3 regions of the Flavobacterium sp. F52 genome follow, and region 3 is predicted to be linked to each of the others. Evidence: riboswitches for the same ligand, from Rfam matches in the RefSeq annotation. Region 3 holds a riboswitch; each other region holds the start of a gene.
The links. A riboswitch is a leader RNA that binds a small molecule or an ion and turns the genes downstream of it on or off. The one in region 3 is predicted to bind S-adenosylmethionine.

Region 1: it holds a riboswitch for S-adenosylmethionine, as region 3 does, so the genes downstream of both, FF52_RS14350 (alpha/beta fold hydrolase) here and FF52_RS19965 (TlpA disulfide reductase family protein) in region 3, are expected to answer to the same signal.
Region 2: it holds a riboswitch for S-adenosylmethionine, as region 3 does, so the genes downstream of both, FF52_RS14425 (homocysteine S-methyltransferase family protein) here and FF52_RS19965 (TlpA disulfide reductase family protein) in region 3, are expected to answer to the same signal.

Annotation. Positions count from the first base shown of each region.
Region 1 covers NZ_AKZQ01000027.1:173,304-176,633, forward strand. Annotated here, with positions in the region: gene FF52_RS14340 (aspartokinase) at 1-106, shown strand, start outside; gene FF52_RS14345 (hypothetical protein) at 743-958, shown strand; SAM riboswitch class I at 1,149-1,256, shown strand; gene FF52_RS14350 (alpha/beta fold hydrolase) at 1,329-2,318, shown strand; gene thrA (bifunctional aspartate kinase/homoserine dehydrogenase I) at 2,321-3,330, shown strand, end outside.
Region 2 covers NZ_AKZQ01000027.1:190,164-193,493, reverse strand. Annotated here, with positions in the region: gene FF52_RS14430 (PDDEXK nuclease domain-containing protein) at 1-355, opposite strand, end outside; gene FF52_RS14425 (homocysteine S-methyltransferase family protein) at 456-1,460, opposite strand; SAM riboswitch class I at 1,784-1,899, opposite strand; gene FF52_RS14420 (NAD(P)/FAD-dependent oxidoreductase) at 2,401-3,330, opposite strand, start outside.
Region 3 covers NZ_AKZQ01000037.1:335,047-338,376, forward strand. Annotated here, with positions in the region: gene FF52_RS19955 (PAS domain S-box protein) at 1-411, shown strand, start outside; gene FF52_RS19960 (response regulator) at 414-863, shown strand; SAM riboswitch class I at 1,086-1,186, shown strand; gene FF52_RS19965 (TlpA disulfide reductase family protein) at 1,425-2,414, shown strand; gene FF52_RS19970 (aminotransferase class V-fold PLP-dependent enzyme) at 2,509-3,330, shown strand, end outside.

The DNA of each region.
Region 1 (3,330 bases), on a different contig from region 3:
AATTCAAAGTGCTCCGCCATGTAAACAAGCAATTTCGAGAGGAATTATAACTGATATCCTAAAAATAGTGGAACGAATTAGGACTAAGGAGGCAGTCTGGTTATAATTTTTTAGCCGAAAAAGAAAAAGGTTCTTTGATAAACTGATTTGTCAAATGGAATTATTAAGAAAAAACGAGTTTGTTTTGTAAGTTTTTTACTTGTATTATTTCGTTTTCGTTTTTGTAAGATGTTTTTTGACGTTAAAAAATTGATTTTTAACGATTTTTGTAATTAAATTCTTGAATTTAATTTGTGTAATAAAAAAAATAATTGCATATTTGTTATACCCAAAAACTACTAGAAATCAAATGAACTTAAAAGTCAACAAAATGTTTTGTGCCATTTCGGTTAAGACCGAGGTTGGGGTGTCTATTGCTTAAAAAATTGTAAGAATACAATAATAATATAGTAAGAGCCTCCCGAGAAATTTTGGGAGGCTTTTTAATTTAATACAAATGCAGAATTTAAATAAACAATATAAATCACAGATGAATAAATCCTTACAGATGAACAAGATGTTTTCTGTCGCGCTTATTTGCGCATACGTCTGTTGATACTAAAAGTATATGTGAGTGTAAAAACTTAAACCCTTTTGGTATCTGAAAAATCCAAAAGGGTTTTTTTATTCCAGAAAGCGATTTAACAAAAAGATAAACGAGAAATAAAGATTATAAAACACAACTTAACTAAAACTTAAAATCATGAGCACATTGAACTACTTAGCAGAAAAAATTTCAAATTTGAAAAACAGAAGGACAAGAAAAAATAATCCGCCACCAACAAACGAATTGGCTCATCCAAGATTCGGAATAACTGAGGCTGGAATCGCAGAGGAAGGTAAGGCAACTGGAAAAAAAGCGCCGAACTCTTTATTGTTTTTGATGTATTCAAAAGAAAATGAAACGCTTTTTATCTAAACAGAAAAGCATCATAAATTTAGGGTAAAACCTGCTTAATTTTACTGGGCATTTTTGTTCGGTAAATTTTTGCGTATAATAGTTTTTGCTAAAGTAAGTTTCAGAAATTTAACAAACACTTTTAGATAAAATTTGTTTGTTAGAGAAATTAGTAGTTAATTTGCACCGTTAAGTTCAAACACGTATTGAAATGTTATAAAGAAAGGACGAGGGATTAGACCCGATGAAGCCTTAGCAACCCTTCGGTAAAACGAAGAAGGTGCTACATTCTACCACGCCAAACGTGGAAAGATAACAACAAGATTTTTTCTAGTTAAACCTAGTTTTTCTTTCTAATATTTCCATATACAAATCAGATAATACAATAGATTTGAAATTGGAAAATATACCAAACCCTATTATAATTCAAGATTTCATCACAGAAAGTGGTGCAGCTTACCATTCTATACCTTTGCACTTTACATTGGCAGGACAGCCTTTGCATAGTGCGCCAATTGTATTGGTTAATCACGCCTTAACAGGAAATGCGCAAGTAACTGGAGAAAACGGCTGGTGGAATGACTTAATTGGCGAAGGTAAAACCATAGATACTGCTGTTTATACCATTTTAGCCTTTGATGTTCCTGGAAATGGAAGCAATTTTTTTTTAATTGAAAATTATCTTGACTTTACAGCCAGAGATGTCGCGAGAATCTTTATTGAAGGCGTAAAAGCTTTACATATTGAAAAGCTTTTTGCAGTTATCGGAGGCTCTGTAGGAGGAGGAATTGCTTGGGAAATCTTAGCTTTAGAACCTAATATAACAGAAAACCTTATTCCGATCGCGAGTGACTGGAAATCTACTGACTGGCTTATTGCCAATTGTTTTCTTCAGGAACAAATTCTAAACAATTCTTCAAAACCAATCGAAGATGCAAGAATTCATGCCATGCTTTGTTATCGTTCGCCAGAATCATTCAAAGAGAAATTCCAAAGAACAATCAATCAAGATCTTTTGATTTTTAATATCGAAAGCTGGCTGGCACATCACGGCAAAAAATTGCAGAAAAGATTCCAACTGTCTTCTTATAAATTAATGAACCAATTGCTTAAATCAATTGATATTACTAGAAATAGTGAAAGTTTTGAAAACTTGTTGTCCAAAACAAAAGCCTCAATTCATATTATCGGAATCAATTCAGATTTGTTTTTTACGGCAAAAGAAAACGTAGAAACCTATGAAGAATTGAAGAAGTTTAAAGACAATGTTTTCTACAGCGAAATTGATTCGGTTCATGGACATGACGCTTTTTTAATCGAGTACAAACAATTAGATCATTTACTTGCCGACATTTTTAAGGCAGAAACAATAAAGAAATAAAAATGAAAGTATTAAAATTTGGAGGTAAATCATTAGCAAACGGAGAAGGACTTAACAAAGTTGTTTCAATCATTTCAGATAAAGTAAATCAAGGCGAAAAAATTGCCGTTGTCGTTTCTGCACGTGGAAATGCGACAGATGAGCTTGAATTTATCTTAAGCATTGCTGCTAAAAATGGCAGTTATAAAGAATTATTAGAGAATTTTAAAAAATATCAAATATCAGATTATCCGCAAGTTGATTTGTCTGAAGAGTTTAATGTTTTAGATAAACTTTTCGAGGGTGTTAGCTTAATTGGCGATTACAGCAAAAAAATCAAAGATCAGATTTTGTCAAAAGGCGAATTGCTTTCGGCTAAATTATTGACGGCTATTTTACTAGAAAAAGGAATTCCAGCCAATTTTGTAGATACAAGAGAATTATTGAAAACGGATTCTAAATTTGGTGATGCACAGCCATTAGAACAGCTTTCTAAGAAAAACGTAGTCAATTATTTTAAAGAACATAACGGAGAAACGGTTAATATAGTTACAGGTTTCATTGGATCTAATAACAACAACGACACAACTACTTTAGGTAGAAATGGCAGTAACTATACCGCTTCGTTAATCGCAAATTATTTAAATGCTGAAGAATTGCAGAACTTCACGCACGTAGACGGAATCTACACTGCAAATCCGGATTTGGTTGCAGATGCTAAGAAAATCGAATATTTATCGTTTAATGAAGCAAATGAGTTGGCAAATTTCGGTGCGACGATTCTTCATGCTAAAACGATTATTCCTTTGTTAGAAAAGAATATTCCGTTACGAATTCTAAATACTTTCAACCACGAAAACCGCGGAACATTAATCACTTCAGATTCTTCTAAAGAAGGAATTAAAACACTTTCTGTTTTAGAAAATGTATCTCTTGTAAATCTTGAAGGACGAGGATTGCTTGGAAAAGCTGGAGTTGACGCTCGAATTTTTAAAGTAATGGGAGATAATAATATCAGTGTAAGCATCATTTC
Region 2 (3,330 bases), on a different contig from region 3:
CTAAATCATTATTTGATTTTAATATTTCTGTATAATGACTCCAAGTCAATTGTCCAGACAGTGTCTGGATATTTTGAAACTTGATATAAAATTGGCGTATCTGAAAAAGATTCGAGCGACCAAAACCTTTACCATACTTTTGTGTCAAATCATTAGAAAGCGTATCCAGTAATTGACTTCCGTATTCAGCTTTTTCATTTCCTTTTTGCTCAAACTCTACAATATGCTGACCTACGTACCAATATGTCTGCACCAAAATTGTATTGACTGATTTTACAGCTTGCTGCCTTCCTTGTTGCAACAAACTGCCAATTTTATCTATAAGTTCATTATAAGGTTGTTTCTCTAAACTCATAATTGTCTTTTACAATTTTAATGTAATAAATTCCGATGATATAGAACTTTATTTCTTCTTAAAACATACCTACAAGGTTTTGAAAACCTTGCAGGAAACGTCACTCAAAAACTGGCGCAACTCTCGGCTTATAATCCTTCGCAACCTCAGCCATTAATCGAATATGATCTGGCGTTGTTCCGCAACAACCTCCTATGATATTAATTAAATTATCCTCTAAATATTCTTTAATGAATGCTTGAGTTTGTTCTGGTGTTTCATCGTACTGTCCGAAAGCGTTTGGTAATCCTGCATTTGGATGCGCCGAAACATTAAAACTTGTGTTATGCGCTAATGTTTTCAAATACGGTTTCAACAAATCGGCACCAAGAGCGCAATTGAATCCTACGCTTAATAACGGAATATGTGAAACTGAAATCAAAAATGCTTCAACAGTTTGTCCAGAGAGTGTTCTTCCTGAAGCATCGGTAATTGTTCCAGAAACCATGATTGGAATATCAAGATTGCGTTCTTCTTTTACTTCTTCGATTGCAAAAAGTGCCGCTTTTGCATTTAATGTATCGAAGATGGTTTCTACTAAAAGTAAATCACAGCCACCATCCATTAAAGCTTCTGCTTGTTGTTTGTACGCAATTCGTAAATCGTCAAACGTTACGGCTCTGTAACCTGGATCGTTTACATCTGGCGACATACTTGCAGTACGGTTTGTCGGGCCAATTGAACCGGCTACGAAACGTGGTTTTTCTGGATTTTTTGCGGTAAACTCATCGGCAACCTCGCGCGCAAGTTTTGCCGATTCATAGTTTAACTCGTAAACCAAATCTTCCATGTGATAATCGGCCATACCGATTGTTGTTCCAGAGAAAGTATTGGTTTCTACGATGTCGGCACCTGCTTCAAAATAAGCGGCATGTACATCGCGGATTGCTTGTGGTTGTGTTAAGGATAGTAAATCGTTGTTTCCTTTTAACGGATGCGGAAAATCTTTGAAACGCTCTCCTCTGAAATCTTCTTCTGAGAAATTATAGCGTTGCAACATTGTTCCCATTGCTCCGTCAAGGATTAAGATATTTTTTTTTATTGCTTCTTGAATTGTTATTGCCATGGCTCTTTTTTTAGCTTCTGAGATACTAAGGTTCTAAGATGCTAAGTTTTTTTATTATGATTGTGAAGTTTAAACCTAACAGGTTTTAAAAAACCTGTTAGGTTTGCTTCGGATACTTTTTTCACTTTATTTCCAAAAGTGCACTATTGCTGGCTCATTAGCCCCGATTGAGCCGGTATCCTCGCAATGAAATGGAGAGATATAGGCGAAAGCGGGAACTACTGACTGCAAAATGCGCCAATGATTCGCTCCTTCTACTGAATTGCTTCGGTAAATATTGTACGTTGTCTGGAAAAGTTTTGAGAAATACTTGTAATGTATTTGTGTTATCTATCTTTAATACTTGAAAATTAGTAAAAAGTAGAATTTAGCACCTTCTTTATGGTAAAGGGTTGCTAAGGTTTCATTGGGTCTGTCCCTCCGCCTTTCGTGATAACTAACAATAATTTTAAGAACAGTGCAAAGGTATGAAATGGCAATTCGATTTGCAAATGTTTTTTTTAAGATGCTGAGACTCTAAGATTCTAAGTTTCTAAGTTTTTTTTAGTTTCTGTTTTTCAAATATAGCCCGCGGTTTCAACCGCGGGAACGTATTGTGATTATGCGATGCGTTTATTCGTTGTCTTCCAGTGGTTGAAACCACTGGCTATATTTTTTTATGTGTTTTGTGTTTATAAAAAATGTTTAAGATTTTCATTGTGTTTTTGCCTGTGCCTTTTAGCTCCGGAGGAGCATAATATTTATAGAAAAACAATGAGCATAACACAAAAGCTCCAGCGGAGCGACATATATGTCGCTCCGCTGGAGCTCTTTTGCAAAACGAATAATTTCTTTTCTACAAATATTTCATCTCTCTGGGATTATTCATGGTAATAAAAAAAAGCCCAAACTAAAAGTTTGAGCTTCTATATAAATCTTAGCGTCTTAGAATCTTAGCGTCTTAGACAATCGCCTTCACAACTGCTTTTGGAGCTTCTTTACGAGTTCCGTCGAAACCATCAACTCCAGAAACTGTTGTATATTTCAATACATATTTTTTACCTGGATTGATGATTTGGTAAGCGGCCTGACACATTAAAGTGGCTTCGTGGAAACCGCAAAGGATTAACTTTAATTTTCCTGGGTATGTATTTACGTCTCCAATTGCGAAGATTCCCGGAATGTTAGTTTGGTAATCTAATGCATTGTTTACTTTGATAGCATTTTTCTCGATTTCTAATCCCCAGTCACCGATTGGACCTAATTTTGGTGTTAATCCGAAAAGTGGAATAAAATAATCCGTTTCGATTTTACGGTGTGCTCCATTTTCTTCGATGTCCAAAGATTCTACGTGCTCTGCACCGTTGATTCCGATAACTTCAGCCGGAGTAATTAATTTAATTTTTCCTGCTGATTTTAATTCCTGTACTTTTTCTACTGAATCAAGAGCTCCTCTGAATTCGTTTCTTCTGTGGATCAAAGTTACTTCTGAAGCTACGTTTGCTAAGAAAATTGACCAGTCTAATGCTGAATCTCCTCCTCCTGCAATAACAACTCTTTTATCTCTGAATTTCTCAGGATTTTTAATGAAGTATTTTACTCCTTTATCTTCATAAAACTCGATATCTTCAATAAGTGGCTTACGAGGTTCGAAACTTCCTAAACCTCCCGCGATTGCGATAACCGGCGCGTGGAATTTAGTCCCTTTGTTTGAGGTTACAATGAAAGTTCCGTCTTCTTGCTTATCGATTGTTTCTGCACGTTCTCCTAAAGTAAATCCTGGCTCAAATTGCTTAATTTGCTCCATTAATCCGTCGATTAAGTCTCCGGCTAAAACTTCTGGGAATCCAGGAATATCATAAATTGGCTTTTTTGGATATAACTCTGATAG
Region 3 (3,330 bases):
ACAGGGGGAAATATTTATTATCAAGGACTTCCAGTTATTGAAGGAGCTTCTGTGCTGCTTTATCAATTGTTTTATAATCTGATAAACAATTCGATTAAATTTGCTAAAGAAAATGTTCCGCCGCAGATTGCCATTAATGCAGAAGAAAAATTTGAAGACGGTAAAAGAATAGCTGTAATTACAGTACGAGACAACGGAATCGGATTTGACCCCGATCAGACGGGACGTATTTTTGAAACTTTTACCCGATTAAATTCTAAAGACCGTTATGAAGGAACTGGCTTAGGGTTGTCGCTTTGTAAAAAAATAGCGGAACGTCACGGAGGCAGCATTACAGCAAATGGAATTGTCGATAAAGGAGCTGTTTTTACAATTATGTTGCCATTTGAACAAACAGAAAAAGACATTTAAGCATGAGTAAGAAAATAATTTTATTAGCCGATGATGACAGGGACGACGCAGAAATGTTTTGCGAAGCGTTGGCTGATATAGATGAAAGTATTATTTGTCACTGTGCAGAAAATGGGGATCAAGCATTGAAAATGCTAAATAGTCAAGATAAAACACCTGAAGTTGTCTTTTTAGATTTAAATATGCCTATTATGAATGGATGGGAATGTCTGAAACGATTAAAATCGGAAGAGCGTTATAAAGATATTCCGGTAATTATGATTTCTACTTCTTCACACAAAAATGATATGGAAGCTGCTGGCGACCTTGGCGCATTCTGTTATTTTGTGAAGCCAAATAATTTCAACGATCTAAAACAAGTGCTGGGACTGATTACCTCAAATCTTGAAAACGGATTAAAAGAACCGCTTTCCAATCTGGAAAAGAACCAATACCTGCATCTTTTTCTTTAGAATTTAAAAATACTTTTCAATTCAGATTTTAAAAACGTATGAATTTCTTTTATAAATAAGAATTTCAAAACGATGTATTTGTGTTTTTTAATTATTTGATTATGAGAACTTTGTTTTCTTCTTAAAAATGCTTTTTCAATTAATTTTAAAAAAATTCAATTTAAACTTGACTAATTCGGTAGAATTAATATATATTTGTATCGAAGAAAATTTATAACATGATACTTATCCAGAAAGACTGAGGGAATAGGCCCAATGAAGTCTTAGCAACCTGTTGCCGAATAAGGTGCTAAATCCTTCCGCTACAAGCGGGCAGATAAGAAAGATTTCTCCGTAAATCTGTTTAAGATCATCTAACCAAATCTTTATTAATATGAAAGCTGAATCAATTGTATATGTCGGTTATGAGCTCTTGAATTCCATTTTTGAAGAAAACGCCTTTGCTTTTTTCTAAATGCTAAAACAATAGTCTATTCCAGATTCTCTTTGTAAAATAAAATACTGCCAATGACTTCTGACATTGGCCTGAAATTCTTTTGTCTAATCTTAAAACTAAAAAAAATGAAAAAAATACTATTAGGTTTCGCTTTATTTCTTGGAGCTCTTCAAACTCAGGCTCAGGAAAATAATTTACAATTGAAAGGAACTGTTGCTGATACTGTAGCGCAATACGTTTACTTGCAGAAGTTTCACAATAAGATGTTTACCACGATTGATTCGGCAAAAGTAAAAGACGGAAATTTTAGTTTTAAAACGAAAGTAAAAACGCCAGATTTATACGGATTAAGCGTAAATACAGAAAGTTCGCCATTGCATATTTTTCTAGAAAAAAATCCGATTACAGTAAAACTGAGTCCGAAGAAATATTACACAACATCTGTGGTTGAAGGTTCTGCTTCTCAGGATTTGTTTGAAGCCTATAAAAAGAGCAAAGATGTAGAAATCAGTAAATTCATAACAGAAAATCCAAAATCTATTGTTTCTGCTTATGTATTGTACAGAAACTGGTCTTACAGATTAACACCTGAACAGATTACACAAAATATTGCTTTGCTAGATAAAAGTCTTCAAAGTACTACTTACGTGAAAGAATTAAAAGAACTGGCTATTGTTTTAGACGGATTATCGGTAGGTAAAAAAGCCCCAGATTTTACAGCCAATGATCCTGATGGAAAGCCAGTTCGACTTTATGATAACTTAAAAGGCTATACTTTAATTGATTTTTGGGCTTCATGGTGCGGACCTTGCAGAAGAGAGAATCCAAATATTGTTGCGGCTTACAAAGAATTTCATGACAAAGGATTCAATATTGTCGCAATTTCTTTGGATAAAAAGAAAGAAAATTGGCTTAAAGGAATTAAAGACGATAATTTAACCTGGACGCATGTTTCTGATTTGCTTTTCTGGAACAGTGCAGTTGCCAAATTATATGGTGTAAGAGCCATTCCTGGAAATTATTTGGTGGATTCGAAAGGAGTAATCGTTGCGAAAAACCTGTATGGAGAAGAATTGCAATCTACATTGAAAAGACTTTTAGAAAATAAAATTTAAAAAAGAAAAGCGCAATCTTGTCTTTCAGATGAATGATAAGATTGATAAGAAATACAAATAATACAATATTAGTTAATTTTAAAATGACAAGGATATGAATGCTATTGAGCCAACAACAAAACCAACAGAACCTGAGTGTTACTTTTCTAAATTTAGAGAAAATACAGTAGGAATTGACCATACTTTCGAATCGGTTTACGGAGAACAGAATCTAGTTTATGCAGACTGGGTTGCCAGCGGAAGATTATATGCCCCGATCGAAGATATCATGCTCAATAAAATTGGTCCCATGATTGCCAATACGCATTCACTTTCAAGTCAGACAGGAAAAACTTCTACTTACGCCTATCAGCATGCGAGAGATATTATTAAAAAATCGGTAAATGCCAGCCCATCAGACGTTTTGGTTACTACTGGGAGCGGTATGACGGCTGCTTTATCAAAATTGCAGCGTATCATGGCGCTTCGAACAAAAGCTGAAGAAGATAAACCAGTGGTTTTCATCACACACATGGAGCATCATTCCAATCAGGTTTCTTGGTATGAAACGAATGCAGAAGTGGTTATTCTGCCACCTGATGAAAATAATTTAGTTGACCCAAAAGCTCTTTCGTCAGCAATAAAAAAATATGCCGACAGAAGCTTAAAAATCGGTTCGTTTACAGCTTGTTCAAATGTTACAGGAATTATTACGCCTTATCGCGAATTGGCCAAAATCATGCATCAAAACGGCGGACTTTGTTTTGTAGATTTTGCGGCTTCGGCGCCGTATGTTAAAATTGATATGCATCCAGAAGACCCAGAAGAACAATTGGATGCGATTTTCTTTTCTCCGCATAAATTTTTAGGAGGGCCAGGAACTTGCGGTATTCTGGTTTTTAATGAAAAATTATACCAATCTGATTTTCCTGATAAT